2 regions of the Streptomyces sp. YGL11-2 genome follow, and region 2 is predicted to be linked to the other one. Evidence: riboswitches for the same ligand, from Rfam matches in the RefSeq annotation. Region 2 holds a riboswitch; the other holds the start of a gene.

Region 1 (7,085 bases), on a different contig from region 2:
GAAGGAATCCGCCCATGCGCTGAATCTTCCGTTCTCCGCGACCAACACCACGATCCTGGTGCTCAGCTCGCTGACGTGTCAGCTCGGCGTTTTCGCCGCCGAGCGCGGCGACGTCAAGAAGCTGCGGACCTGGTTCGTGATCACCTTCATCATGGGTGCCATCTTCATCGGCGGTCAGGTCTTCGAGTACACCGAGCTGGTCAAGCACGAGGGCCTTTCGCTCTCGTCCGGCCCGTACGGCTCGGTCTTCTACCTGACCACCGGTTTCCACGGACTGCATGTGACGGGCGGTCTGATCGCCTTCCTGCTGGTCCTGGGCAGGACGTACGCGGCCAAGAGGTTCACCCACACGCAGGCCACCGCGGCCATCGTCGTGTCCTACTACTGGCACTTCGTCGATGTCGTCTGGATCGGCCTCTTCGCCACGATCTACCTGATCCGGTAACCGGTACCGGGCCTGTTGCCGGGCCCGCATTTCAGACAGACATAGCCAAAGCATCGACGCAGAAGATCCTGACACCGGGGTAATCCGTGAAAAAGCTCTCCGCACGACGGCGCCATCCGCTGGCGGCGCTCGTCGTCCTACTCTTCGCGCTGGCGGTCACTGGGGGGCTGTACGCCGCGTTCGCGCCGGCGGACAAGGCTCAGGCCGATGACACCGCCCAGTCTCTTGCCATCAAGGAGGGCAAGAAGCTCTTCGCCGTGGGCTGCGCAAGCTGCCACGGCACCGGCGGTCAGGGCAGCTCCGACGGCCCGAGCCTGGTCGGCGTGGGCGCCGCCGCCGTCGACTTCCAGGTGGGCACCGGCCGTATGCCCGCCCAGCAGCCCGGCGCCCAGGTGCCGCGGAAGCGGAACATCTACAACAACGCCCAGATCGACCAGCTCGCGGCCTACGTCGCGTCGCTCGGTCCCGGCCCGTCCGTCCCCGACAAGTCGCAGTACAGCGCCGACGGGGCCGACATCGGCAAGGGCGGCGAACTGTTCCGCACCAACTGTGCGCAGTGCCACAACTTCACCGGCAAGGGCGGCGCCCTCACCAACGGCAAGTACGCACCGACGCTTGAGGGCGTGGACCCGAAGCACATCTACGAGGCCATGGAGACCGGCCCGCAGAACATGCCCTCCTTCGGTGACGGCACGCTGAGCAAGCAGAACAAGAAGGACATTGTCGCGTACCTCGGCGCCGTCGACAGCGATAAGTCCGCGAGCCCGGGCGGCATGGAACTCGGTGGTCTGGGCCCGGTGACCGAAGGACTCTTCGGCTACATCTTCGGCCTGGGTGCGTGTGTCGCGGTCGCCATCTGGGTCGCAGCCCGGACTACGAAGGCCAAGAAGTCATGAGTGAGACAGAAGAAAACCTTCCCAGTGAGCGGGAGACGGCTCACGAAGGTGCGCTGGCGAAGGCGGACAACCCCTTCGCCGACCCGGGGCTGCCGCCCCACGAGCACCGCGTCCAGGACATCGACGAGCGGGCCGCCAAGCGCTCCGAGCGCACCGTGGCGTTCCTCTTCGTGGTGTCCATGCTGGCCACCGTCGCCTTCATCGCGTCGTACGTGGCGATCCCGATCGACAAGATCGTCTACATCTTCCCGATCGGCCACGTCAGTGGGCTGAACTTCGCGCTCGGTCTGACCCTGGGTGTGGCGCTCTTCTGCATCGGCGCCGGCGCGGTCCACTGGGCCCGCACGCTGATGTCCGACGAGGAGGTCGCCGACGAGCGGCACCCGATCGCGGCCGCGCCCGAGGTCAAGGCCAAGGTCCTGGCGGACTTCGCGGACGGTGCCCGGGAGTCGCAGTTCGGCCGTCGCAAGCTGATCCGCAACACGATGTTCGGCGCGCTGGCCCTGGTGCCGCTCTCCGGCGTCGTCCTGCTGCGCGACCTGGGCCCGCTGCCCGAGAAGAAGCTGCGCACCACGGGCTGGAAGAAGGGCATCCGCCTGGTCAACCAGTCCACCAACCTCCCGCTGCGTCCCGAGGACATCGCGGTGGGCTCCCTCACCTTCGCCAAGCCCGAGGGCCTGGAGGAGAGCGACGAGGAGTTCAACGAGAAGATCGCCAAGGACGCCCTGATGCTCGTGCGGATCCAGCCGCAGAACATCAAGGACAAGCACGAACTGGCCTGGTCGCACGAGGGCATCGTCGCGTACTCGAAGATCTGCACCCACGTCGGTTGCCCGATCAGCCTGTACGAGCAGCAGACGCACCACGTGCTCTGCCCCTGCCACCAGTCGACCTTCGACCTCTCCGACGGCGGTCGGGTGATCTTCGGTCCGGCCGGGCACGCCCTGCCGCAGCTGCACATCACGGTGAAGGACGGCTTCCTTGAGGCCGCGAGCGGCTTCGCGGAGCCCGTCGGCCCGAGCTTCTGGGAGCGCGGATGAGTAACGAGACAACCGCGACCACTGCGCGCCGTGGGCAGGCACCACGGGGCGAGCGGATCGCCGACTGGGCGGACGGCCGGCTGGGCATCTACAGCCTCGCCAAGGCCAACATGCGCAAGATCTTCCCGGACCACTGGTCCTTCATGCTGGGTGAGGTCGCGCTCTACAGCTTCGTCATCATCATCCTGACCGGTGTCTACCTGACGCTGTTCTTCCACCCGAGCATGGCCGAGGTCACCTACCACGGGTCCTACGTGCCGATGCACGGGATCAAGATGACCCAGGCGTTCGAGTCGACGCTGGACATCAGCTTCGACGTCCGCGGTGGTCTGCTCATCCGGCAGATCCACCACTGGGCCGCGCTGGTCTTCCTGGCCGCGATGATGGTCCACATGATGCGGGTGTTCTTCACCGGCGCGTTCCGCAAGCCGCGTGAGGTCAACTGGCTCTTCGGCTTCCTGCTGTTCGTGCTGGGCATGTTCACCGGCTTCACCGGTTACTCGCTCCCCGACGACCTGCTCTCCGGCACCGGTGTGCGGTTCATCGAGGGCGTCATCCTGGCGATGCCGCTGATCGGCTCGTACCTGCAGATGTTCATCTTCGGCGGCGAGTTCCCCGGGCACGACATCATCCCGAGGTTCTTCACGATCCACGTGCTGCTGCTGCCGGGCATCATGCTGGGCCTGCTGGTGGCCCACCTGATCCTCGTCATCTACCACAAGCACACGCAGTTCCCGGGCGCCGGCAAGACGAACAACAACGTCGTCGGCATGCCGCTGCTGCCGGTCTACATGGCCAAGGCCGGAGGCTTCTTCTTCCTGGTCTTCGGCGTCATCGCGGTGATCGCCGCGGTCGCCAGCATCAACCCCGTGTGGGCCATCGGGCCGTACCGGCCGGACCAGGTGTCCACCGGTGCGCAGCCGGACTGGTACATGGGCTTCGCCGAGGGCCTGGTGCGTGTCATGCCGGGCTGGGAGTGGAACTTCTGGGGCCACACCATCAACTTCGGTGTCCTCATCCCGATCCTGGTCTTCCCGCTGGTCCTGGTCGCCATCGCGGTCTACCCGTTCGTCGAGTCCTGGGTCCGCGGCGACAAGCGCGAGCACCACATCCTGGACCGTCCGCGCAACGTGCCCACCCGCACCGGGTTCGGTGTGGCCTGGCTGGTCGCGTACTTCGTGATGCTGATCGGTGGCGGCAACGACCTGTGGGCCACCCACTTCCACCTGTCGATCAACTCGATCACCTGGTTCGTCCGGATCGCGTTCTTCGTCGGGCCGGTGCTGGCCTTCATCGCCACCAAGCGGATCTGCCTGGGCCTCCAGCGCCGCGACAAGGACAAGGTGCTGCACGGACGCGAGTCCGGCATCATCAAGCGCCTGCCGCACGGTGAGTTCATCGAGGTGCACGAGCCGCTCGACCAGGAGCAGCTGCACCTTCTGACGCAGCACGAGCAGCCCGAGCCGGTCGCGCTCGGCCCCGAGGTCGACGAGAACGGTGTCCGGCGCAAGCTCAAGCGCACGGAGAAGCTGCGCGCCAAGCTCTCCAAGGGCTACTACGGCGAGGACAACGTCATCCCGAAGCCCACCGTCGAGGAGTACAAGGAGATCACCAGCGGCCACGGCCACCACTGATCCCTGCGGGCGCCACCGCGCGCACCGCCGGTAGTACGCCACCCAGAGGGCCCCGTCCACGAAGAGGACGGGGCCCTTCGGCATGCCCGGGGCTCGATAGGGTGACGGCATACGCAGCAGACGAACCAGGAGCGTGGACCATGAACGTTGTGACCCCGGCAGGCGGCGGCAGCGTGGCGGACCACTCCTGGCCGGCCGTGCTGAACGCCCTCCTGGAAGGCCGCGACCTCGGCGCCGACGACACCGCCTGGGTCATGGACAAGATCATGCGCGGCCAGGCCACCGACGCGCAGATCGCCGGCTTCGCGGTCGCGCTGCGCGCCAAGGGCGAGACCGTCGCGGAGATCACCGGGCTGGTGCGGGCGATGTACGCGCACGCCAGCCTGATCGAGGTGCCCGGTCCCAGCGTGGACATCGTCGGCACCGGCGGTGACGGCGCAAAGACGGTCAACATCTCCACCATGTCGTCGATCGTGGTCGCCGGCACCGGCGCCAAGGTCGTCAAGCACGGCAGCCGGGCCGCCTCGTCCGCCAGCGGCGCCTCCGACGTCCTGGAGAAGCTGGGCGTCAATCTGGACCTGAGCCCGCAACGGGTGGTGGAGGTCGCCGAGGAGGCCGGGATCACCTTCTGCTTCGCGGCCAAGTTCCACCCCGCGCTACGCCATGTGGCCGCCGCCCGCGGGCAGTTGGGGATCCGGACCACGTTCAACGTGCTGGGCCCGCTGACCAATCCCGCCGGGGTCCGCGCCCAGGCGACCGGCGTCGCGGACGCCCGGATGGCGCCGATCCTGGCCGGGGTGCTCGCCGAGCGCGGCTCCTCGGCGCTGGTCTTCCGCGGCGACGACGGGCTGGACGAGCTGACCACGACCGCCACCTCCCGGGTGTGGATCGTGCGCGACGGCACGGTCCGCGAGGAGCCCTTCGACCCGCGGGACGTCGGCATCGAGCTGGTGCCGGTGGAGGCGCTGCGCGGCGCCGACGCGTCGTACAACGCGGACGTGGCCCGCCGGCTGCTGGACGGGGAGACCGGGCCGGTCCGCGATGCCGTCCTGCTGAACGCCGCGGCGGCGCTGGCGGCGCTGGAGCCGTCGGACGCCCCGCTGACCGAGCAGATCCGGACCGGTCTCGCGAAGGCCGCCGAGGCGATCGACTCGGGCGCCGCCAAGCGGGTGCTGGAGCGCTGGGTGGCGGCCAGCAACGCCTGACGCGGACGGCCACGTGACGCAGGTCCCGGTCCGGGATACGGACCGGGACTTGCGCCGTGTTGATCGTGTGGCATGATTCAGCCCAGGTCACGAGTGACAGCGACACAGGCCCCGGCCCGCTGTCCGGCAACCCTCCTTCCGTGGCGGGGTGCCCCGGGTGATGACCAGGTCGCAGGCAGCGAGGTCTGCGGCAAGCGCGGATCCCTCGCCAGGGATCCTGGTCCCCGAGGGAGTCCTTTCCGTGATGCAGCGAATGCGATAGGGCCCGCCGGCCCCCCTTCCGCACCCCTTCCCTCCTCTTCTGCCGAGGGTTTTCCTTCACGTTGCGGCGCCGCCGTGCGCTCCGGCGTTCCTGCACACGCCTGCCGATGCGCCCGCCCGCAGCGAATTCGCCTGTCTCTCACGGGAGTTCGCCATGTCCGTTTCCGCCGTTGCCGCCGACCCCTCCGTCTGTGCCCCGCTGCCCGTGCTGGGGCGCGATGTCCTCGTCCCGCTGGTGACCGGCGGCGAGGTCGACTACGCCGCACTGGACTACGCCGCCAGCGCCCCGGCGCTCCAGCGGGTCTGGGACGACGTGGCCGCCTACGCCCCGTACTACGGCAGCGTCCACCGCGGTGCCGGCTACCTCTCCCAGCTCTCCACCGACCTCTTCGAGAACGCCCGGAAGACGGTCGCCGACTTCCTCGGCTGCCGCATCGAAGGGGACCTGGGCGAAGCCCAGTCCGGCAAGGGCGGTGGTGGGCGACGGGAGGGCGACCAGGTCGTCTTCACCCGCTCCACCACCGACTCGCTGAACCTGCTGGCCGCCGCGCTCCCGCAGGGCACCCGGGTGTTCGTCTTCGAGACCGAGCACCACGCCTCGCTGCTGCCCTGGGAGCACCGCGCGGACCTCGCGGTGACCTATCTGAACGCGCCGCGCACCCCGCGGCAGGCGGTGGACACCCTGGACAAGGCGCTGGCCGCCCGCGAGCCCTACGGCCCGGCACTGGTCTGCGTCACCGGCGCCTCGAACGTCACCGGTGAACTGTGGCCGGTCCGCGAACTGGCCGCCGCCGCGCACGCCCACGGCGCGCGGATCGTGCTGGACGCGGCCCAGCTCGCGCCGCACCACCCCGTGGACATCGCGGAACTCGACGTCGACTGGGTCGCGTTCTCCGGCCACAAGCTGTACGCACCGTTCGGCGCCGGCGTGCTGGCCGGCCGCGCCGACTGGCTCCAGCAGGCCGAGCCGTACCTGGCCGGCGGCGGTGCCAGTCGGAAGGTCGCGCGGCGCACCGACGGCGGGGTGGACGTCGAGTGGCACACCACCGCGGCCCGGCACGAGGCCGGCTCGCCGAACGTCATCGGCGCCTACGCCATCGCCTCCGCCTGCCAGGCACTGACCGAGGCCGGCTTCGCCGGGCTGGTCGCCCGCGAGCAGGAGCTCATCGCCCGTGTCCGGGCGGGCCTGACCGACGTTCCGGAGGTCCGGGTGCTCTCCCTCTTCGGCGATGACGCGCCGCGGGTGGGCGTCCTTTCGTTCGTGGTCGAGGGCTGGAACAGCTCGCACTTCGCGGCGGCGCTGTCCGCGGAGTACGGCATCGGCGTCCGCGACGGCCTCTTCTGCGCGCACCCGCTCGTCCGCACCCTGCTGGGCGGCGAGCCGCAGGAGCCGGGGGAGTGCGGCGCCCCGGAAGCGGCCCCGGGGGAGAAGTCGCTGAACGCGATCCGGGTCAGCTTCGGCGCCGGGACCCCCGACGAGCACGTCGAACGGTTCGTCCGCGCGGTCAGGGAACTGGTGACGAACGGCGCTCGCTGGAACTACCGCACGGAGGACGGCCGTTGCGTACCCGCGCGGAGCGCGGTCTAAATCCCACCCGTCCGCT
Region 2 (7,085 bases):
TATGACCCGGCCTGCCGCCTCCGCGGCAGCGCGCTCCGTTCGGACCACATCGGCGCCCGAGCACGGGATTGGCCAACGGGAGCGCTGATTGGCTTCCCAAGATGGGAGAAGTCACGCCTCGGGGGCCTGTGTTGGGCGTGCCCTGGACAGCGTGCGGTGGACAGCGTGCGGCTGAAATCAGCGTTGATCAGTCGGCCGGGTAGGAAGCCGGAGTGCGCGTCGGCGCGGCGGTCGTCCGCGCGGCCGTCACCGGATCGCCGGGTCGTCACCGGATCGCCGGCCGTCGCCGCCCCGGCCCCTGGCTCCTGGCTCCTGGCTCCTCGACCGCCTGCGGTAACCCGGCCGGGCTGCCGTGACCCCGACCCGCCGACCGCCATGTCGCCGTGCCCGCCCGGGAGTTCCGGGTAGCCACGGCGGACGGAACACACAGAGGCACGCCGACGGAACGCACGCGGGAACGGCAGGACGGGATGCGGGGAGGGGGAAACGCCGCCGGGGCGGTACCCCCTGGGAGAGGAGGTACCGCCCCGGCGAACGAGCGGACGGTGATCAACCGAAGTCGATCAGAAGTCCATGTCACCGCCCGGCATGCCGCCCGGAGCGGCCGCGGCGGCCTTCTCCGGCTTGTCGGCGATGACGGCCTCGGTGGTGAGGAACAGCGCGGCGATCGACGCGGCGTTCTGCAGCGCGGAGCGCGTCACCTTGGCCGGGTCGATGATGCCCTCGGCGATCATGTCGACGTAGTCGCCGGTCGCGGCGTTCAGGCCGTGACCCGGGGTCAGGTTGCGCACCTTCTCCACGATGACGCCACCCTCAAGGCCGGCGTTCACGGAGATCTGCTTGAGCGGGGCCTCCAGGGCCAGCTTCACGGCGGCGGCACCGGTGGCCTCGTCGCCGTCCAGCTCCAGCTTCTCGAAGACCGAGGAAGCCTGCAGCAGGGCCACGCCACCGCCGGCGACGATGCCCTCCTCGACGGCCGCCTTCGCGTTGCGAACGGCGTCCTCGATGCGGTGCTTGCGCTCCTTGAGCTCGACCTCGGTCGCGGCACCGGCCTTGATGACGGCCACGCCGCCGGCCAGCTTCGCGAGGCGCTCCTGGAGCTTCTCGCGGTCGTAGTCCGAGTCGCTGTTCTCGATCTCGGCGCGGATCTGGTTGACCCGGCCCTGGACCTGCTCGCTGTCGCCGGCACCGTCGACGATGGTGGTCTCGTCCTTGGTGATGACGACCTTGCGGGCGCGGCCGAGCAGGTCGAGACCGGCGTTCTCCAGCTTGAGGCCGACCTCCTCGGAGATGACGGTGCCACCGGTGAGGATGGCGATGTCGCCGAGCATGGCCTTGCGGCGGTCACCGAAGCCCGGGGCCTTGACGGCGACGGACTTGAAGGTGCCACGGATCTTGTTGACGACCAGGGTCGACAGGGCCTCGCCCTCGACGTCCTCGGCGATGATCAGCAGCGGCTTGCCGGACTGCATGACCTTCTCCAGGAGCGGCAGCAGGTCCTTCACGCTGCCGATCTTGGAGTTGACGATGAGGATGTAGGGGTCCTCAAGCGCCGCCTCCATGCGCTCCATGTCGGTCGCGAAGTACGCCGAGATGTAGCCCTTGTCGAAGCGCATACCCTCGGTGAGCTCCAGCTCCAGACCGAAGGTCTGGGACTCCTCGACGGTGATGACGCCTTCCTTGCCGACCTTGTCCATGGCCTCGGCGATCAGCTCGCCGATCTGCGGGTCGGCGGCGGAGATGGACGCGGTGGAGGCGATCTGCTCCTTGGTCTCGATCTCCTTGGCCTGGTCGAGCAGCGCACCGGAGACGGCCTCGACGGCCTTCTCGATGCCGCGCTTCAGGGCCATCGGGTTGGCGCCGGCGGCGACGTTGCGCAGGCCCTCGCGGACCAGCGCCTGGGCGAGGACGGTCGCGGTCGTCGTGCCGTCACCGGCGACGTCGTCCGTCTTCTTCGCGACCTCCTTGACCAGCTCGGCGCCGATCTTCTCGTACGGGTCCTCCAGCTCGATCTCCTTGGCGATGGAGACACCATCGTTGGTGATCGTGGGGGCGCCCCACTTCTTCTCAAGGACGACGTTGCGGCCCTTGGGGCCGAGGGTGACCTTGACGGCGTCGGCGAGCTGGTTCATACCGCGCTCAAGGCCGCGCCGCGCCTCCTCGTCGAACGCGATGATCTTGGCCATGTGAAGTGGTCCTCCCGGACTGGGGTGGAGAAAGCTCGGACCGCGCTGGCGCCCGCGACGGACGGCCTGCATGCCTTGTGGTTCCTTGCCCCACCCGGCCTGCGGGCCTCACCGACCCGGTCCATATTCAGCACTCTCACGGGGAGAGTGCTAACGCAATGATTAGCACTCGACCCTGTCGAGTGCAAGCGCCCACCGTCCCGTCCACACTCCCGAGCCCGCCCCGTGCGCCCGCCCCGCCCCGGCCGCGCGCCGTGCGCCGCCCCGGACCCGCGCGCCGGGGCCCGCCGCGCGCCGGTCGGTACATCCGCGCCCTGGCGGGCAGCGGCCGCGAGGCAGCAAAAGGGCAGCAGGAAGGCCCGCACCCCATGGGTAGGGTGCGGGCCTTCCCGACGCGCAGTCGGTCGCCGCCTCAGGCGCTGACCCGAACCATGTCCGCCTGCGGCCCCTTCTGGCCCTGCGAGATCTCGAATTCGACCCGCTGACCCTCCTCAAGGGTGCGGTAACCGTCCATCTGGATCGCGCTGTAGTGGACGAATACATCCGCACCACCGTCGACCGCGATGAAGCCGTACCCCTTCTCCGCGTTGAACCACTTGACGGTGCCCTGAGCCATGCCTAACTCCCCTATTACTGGCCCTTGCACAGGACCGCACTCCGCGGACCCGGGTCAGACCTCACCCCGCGAATGGGGGTGTGCGCCGGAACGCGTCGACCGCCGCTGAATGTATCTGGACCGATGCCCAGCGCAACAGGTCAATCGGACGAGAATTCCGGCGGCAGGGAATCGGCAATATGACCGGAAGTCACAATTTTCCGGTGCAATTCGGGCCGGGAATAAGCCACGTAAGCGACAAAGACCGCGCACAGTTTGGGCACAACTCACCGCGGTCTCATATGCGTTCGGCACGCGCGCGGAGATAGGCCGAGGGGGATCGCCCCAATGGTATCCCCTTTCACAACGCGGAATTGCCCCGTCCGTTTATGCCGGACGGGGCAATTTCGGTCAAGCAACGCAAGAGTTGGCGCAAATTAGGCGCCAAATGCGGCAGATCGCTCAGCAGCCTCCGGCGACCGCGGGAATGATCGAAACGCCCGCACCGTCCGGGGTGGGGGTCTGAAGGCCCTGCTCGAAGCGGACGTCGTCGTCATTGACGTAGACGTTCACGAACCGGCGGAGCTTGCCCGCGTCGTCCAGCACACGGGCCGCGATGCCCTGGTGGTTCTTCTCCAGGTCGGCGATCACCTCGGAGAGGGTCGCGCCCTTGGCGGCCACCTCGGCCGCGCCGCCGGTGTACGTACGGAGGATGGTGGGGATGCGGACCTTGACGCTCATGGTTCTGCCTTCCAGCGGGTGCGGGGTAGGACTGTGGAGGCTGCCCGGCGGCAGCGTAGGGGCGAAAGCGGCTCAGCCGGCCAGGCCGGCCGTGCGGAACGCGTCCAGGTCGGGGCGGATGGTGGCCGTGGGACCGGCGGCGACGGCGTCGAGGGTCTTCAGGCCGTCACCGGTGTTCAGCACGACCGTGGTCAGCGACGGGTCGAGCACACCGCTCTCGATCAGCTTCCTGGTCACGCCGACGGTCACCCCGCCCGCGGTCTCCGCGAAGATCCCCTCCGTACGGGCCAGCAGCCTGATCGCGTCCACGATCTGCTCGTCGTCGACGTCCTCGACCGCACCGCCCGTGCGGCGCGCGATGTCGAGCACGTACGGACCGTCGGCCGGGTTGCCGATCGCCAGCGACTTGGCGATGGTGTTCGGCTTCTGCGGCCGTACGACGTCGTGCCCGGCCTTGAAGGCGGCCGACACCGGCGAGCAGCCCTCGGCCTGCGCACCGAAGATCTTGTACGGCCGGTCCTCGACGAGGCCAAGGGCGATCAGCTCCTTGAGCCCCTTGTCGATCTTGGTGAGCTGGGAGCCGGAGGCGATCGGGATGACGATCTGGTCCGGCAGCCGCCAGCCCAGCTGCTCGCAGATCTCGTACGCCAGCGTCTTGGAGCCCTCGCCGTAGTAGGGGCGGAGGTTGACGTTGACGAAGCCCCAGCCCTCGCCCAGCGGGTCGCCGATGAGTTCCGAGCAGAAGCGGTTGACGTCGTCGTAGTTGCCCTCGATGCCGACCAGGTCGCCGCCGTAGACCGCGGCCATCACGACCTTGCCGGCCTCCAGGTCGTGCGGGATGAAGACGCAGGACTTGAAGCCCGCGCGGCGCGCGGCGGCGCCGACCGCACCGGCCAGGTTGCCGGTCGAGGAGCAGGACAGGGTGGTGAAGCCGAAGGCGCGGGCGGCCTCGACGGCGATCGCGACGACCCGGTCCTTGAAGGAGTGGGTCGGGTTGCCGGAGTCGTCCTTCACGTACAGGCCGCCGGTGACGCCCAGTTCGGCGGCGAGCCGGTCGGCCTTGACGAGCTTGGTGAAGCCGGGGTTGAGGTTCGGCTTGTCGGCCACGTCCGCGGGGACGGGGAGCAGCGGGGCGTAGCGCCAGATGTTGTCGGGGCCGGCCTCGATCCGCTTCTTCAGGCTCTCGGGGTCGCCGGTCGGCAGCTCGTAGGCGACTTCGAGCGGGCCGAAACATTCCTGGCACGCGAAGATCGGGCCGAGGTCGAAGCGCTGCCCGCACTCGCGGCAGGAGAGCGCGACGGCGGGGCCCAGAGCGACAGACGGAGTGGATTCGGTGACGTGCACAGCCATGGAGGCGAGGCCCTTTCTCCTCATCTTCCTCACGACGCATCTCGCCGTGAGACGGATTTGGCACCTTCCCTAGCCGGGAGCCTCGCGCGCAGTGCGTGCTGCGGCGGAGACCGACTGGAGGGTTGCCGGGGCTTCAACGGGCCGTATCCCTCTGCCCCTCTGGATGAGCGGTATGGCGCTGGGCGGACCCAGGCGTTTGTGGCGCGGCGACCCCGACATGCGAGGGCGATCCGCGTTGTTCAAGACTGTAACCGAAGGCGCTGACGGTTGAGATAGTCGTCCGAACCGCGAGATGGATCACAGCGGTCGCCCCCGGGGCGCCCATCGAGGAGTGTCGTAGACGTGCTGGAAGAGGTGGAGCGCTGGCTCGGCAGCCGCTCCTGGTCCGCCGCGGACCGGCCGCTGGAGCAGCTGTTGGAGGCGAAGCGCCAGACGGGCCGGACGGTGAGCGTGGTGCTGCCCGCGCTCGATGAGGAGGCCACGGTCGGCGCCATCGTCGCCACGATCCGGGCCGAGCTGATGACCGCCGACGTCCCGCTGGTCGACGAGCTGGTGGTGCTGGACTCGGGCTCCACCGACCGCACCGCCGAGGTCGCCGCCGAGGCCGGCGCCCGGGTCGTCCACCGGGACAGCGTGCTGCCCCGGATTCCGGCCGTGCCCGGCAAGGGCGAGGTCCTGTGGCGCTCCCTTCTGGTCACCACCGGCGACATCGTCTGCTTCGTGGACGCCGACCTGCGGGAGTTCTCCGCCGGCTTCGTGTCCGGGATCGTCGGCCCGCTGCTGACCGATCCGGAGATCCACTTCGTCAAGGCGATGTACGACCGGCCGCTGGAGACCGGGGCCGGGTCGGCGGCGGCCGGCCCGGGAGGGCGTCCCGGAGTCGAGCAGGGCGGGCGGGTGACCGAGCTGGTGGCCCGGCCGCTGCTGAATCTGCACTGGCCGCAGCTGGCCGGCTTCGTGCAGCCGCTGGGCGGCGAGTACGCGGCCCGCCGTTCGCTGCTGGAGCGGCTGCCCTTCCCCGTCGGGTACGGGGTCGAGCTGGGGCTGCTGGTGGACGCGCTGCACACCGTCGGGCTGGACGCGCTGGCGCAGGTGGACGTGGGGGTGCGCAAGCACCGCCACCAGGGCGGGCAGGCCCTCGGGCGGATGGCCGCGGCGATCTACCGGACCGCGCAACTCCGGCTGGCCCGGGGTCACTTGGTGCGCCCCCGGCTCACCCAGTTCGACCGCGGCGAGCACGGCTTCGTGCCGCGGACGACGGATGTGGACACCGAGGAGCGTCCGCCGATGGCCGAAATCCCCGAATACGCGGAACGGCGGGCGGCCTGAGGGGCGATCCGTACGTTTGCGCGGATCGGTCAGTGGTTAATGTCGCGACATGGTCTCCGAGCGCAGTGCGGTCCAGCCAGGTGCCGAGGTTCTCGTCGCGTCCAACCGTGGGCCGGTGTCGTACGCCCTGGGAGAGGACGGGGAGCTGACCGCGAGGCGGGGCAGCGGGGGGCTGGTGTCGGGGCTGTCGGCGATCGGCCCGGAGACGGACGCGGTGTGGGTGTGCTCGGCGCTGGGGGACGGTGACCGGGAGGCGGTGCGGCGGACCGGTGGGCTGCTGGATACCGCGGACACCGGTGGACAGCGCGTCCGGATGCTGGACATCGCGGCCGATGTGCACGCCGCCGCGTACAACGGCATCGCCAACTCCGTGCTGTGGTTCGTGCACCACATGCTGTACCAGACGCCCCTGGAGCCGGTGTTCGACGCGGACTTCCGCGGCCAGTGGGCGGCGTACGAGGCGTACAACGCGGCGTTCGCCACCGCGCTCGCGGACTGTGCGAGCCCGGGGGCGGCGGTGCTGGTGCAGGACTACCACCTGGCGCTGGTGCCGGGGATGCTGCGCGAGGTGCGGCCGGACGTCCGCATCGCGCACTTCTCGCACACGCCCTGGGCGCCGCCGGAGTACTTCGCGATGCTGCCCGACGACATCCAGCGGCAGCTGGTGCTGGGGATCCTCGGCGCGGACCGGGCGAACTTCCTGACCGGGCGGTGGGCCCGGGCGTTCACGGCCTGCTGCGAGCAGGCGCTGGGCGGGGACTGCACGGCGCACTGGCCGCGCCACGAGGCGCCCAGCGTCATCGCGATGCCGCCGGACCGCACGGCGCACCGGACCAGGATCGGGGTGCACGGCCTGGGCGCCGATGCGGAGTTCCTGCGGGAGC

Evidence for each region. A riboswitch is a leader RNA that binds a small molecule or an ion and turns the genes downstream of it on or off. The one in region 2 is predicted to bind S-adenosylmethionine.
Region 1: another riboswitch for S-adenosylmethionine. It lies ahead of ACO1BR_RS01640 (aminotransferase class V-fold PLP-dependent enzyme); the one in region 2 lies ahead of thrC (threonine synthase).

The regions. Positions count from the first base shown of each region.
Region 1 is NZ_JBNHIN010000001.1:361,273-368,357, reverse strand. It holds gene ACO1BR_RS01665 (aa3-type cytochrome oxidase subunit III) at 1-445, shown strand, start outside; gene ACO1BR_RS01660 (c-type cytochrome) at 532-1,341, shown strand; gene ACO1BR_RS01655 (Rieske 2Fe-2S domain-containing protein) at 1,338-2,381, shown strand; gene ACO1BR_RS01650 (cytochrome b) at 2,378-4,015, shown strand; gene trpD (anthranilate phosphoribosyltransferase) at 4,156-5,220, shown strand; SAM riboswitch class IV at 5,306-5,423, shown strand; gene ACO1BR_RS01640 (aminotransferase class V-fold PLP-dependent enzyme) at 5,636-7,069, shown strand.
Region 2 is NZ_JBNHIN010000019.1:87,943-95,027, reverse strand. It holds gene ACO1BR_RS22450 (PP2C family protein-serine/threonine phosphatase) at 1-5, shown strand, start outside; gene groL (chaperonin GroEL) at 564-2,186, opposite strand; gene ACO1BR_RS22440 (cold-shock protein) at 2,599-2,802, opposite strand; gene ACO1BR_RS22435 (MoaD/ThiS family protein) at 3,244-3,522, opposite strand; gene thrC (threonine synthase) at 3,595-4,872, opposite strand; SAM riboswitch class I at 4,890-5,042, opposite strand; gene ACO1BR_RS22425 (glucosyl-3-phosphoglycerate synthase) at 5,215-6,201, shown strand; gene ACO1BR_RS22420 (alpha,alpha-trehalose-phosphate synthase (UDP-forming)) at 6,251-7,085, shown strand, end outside.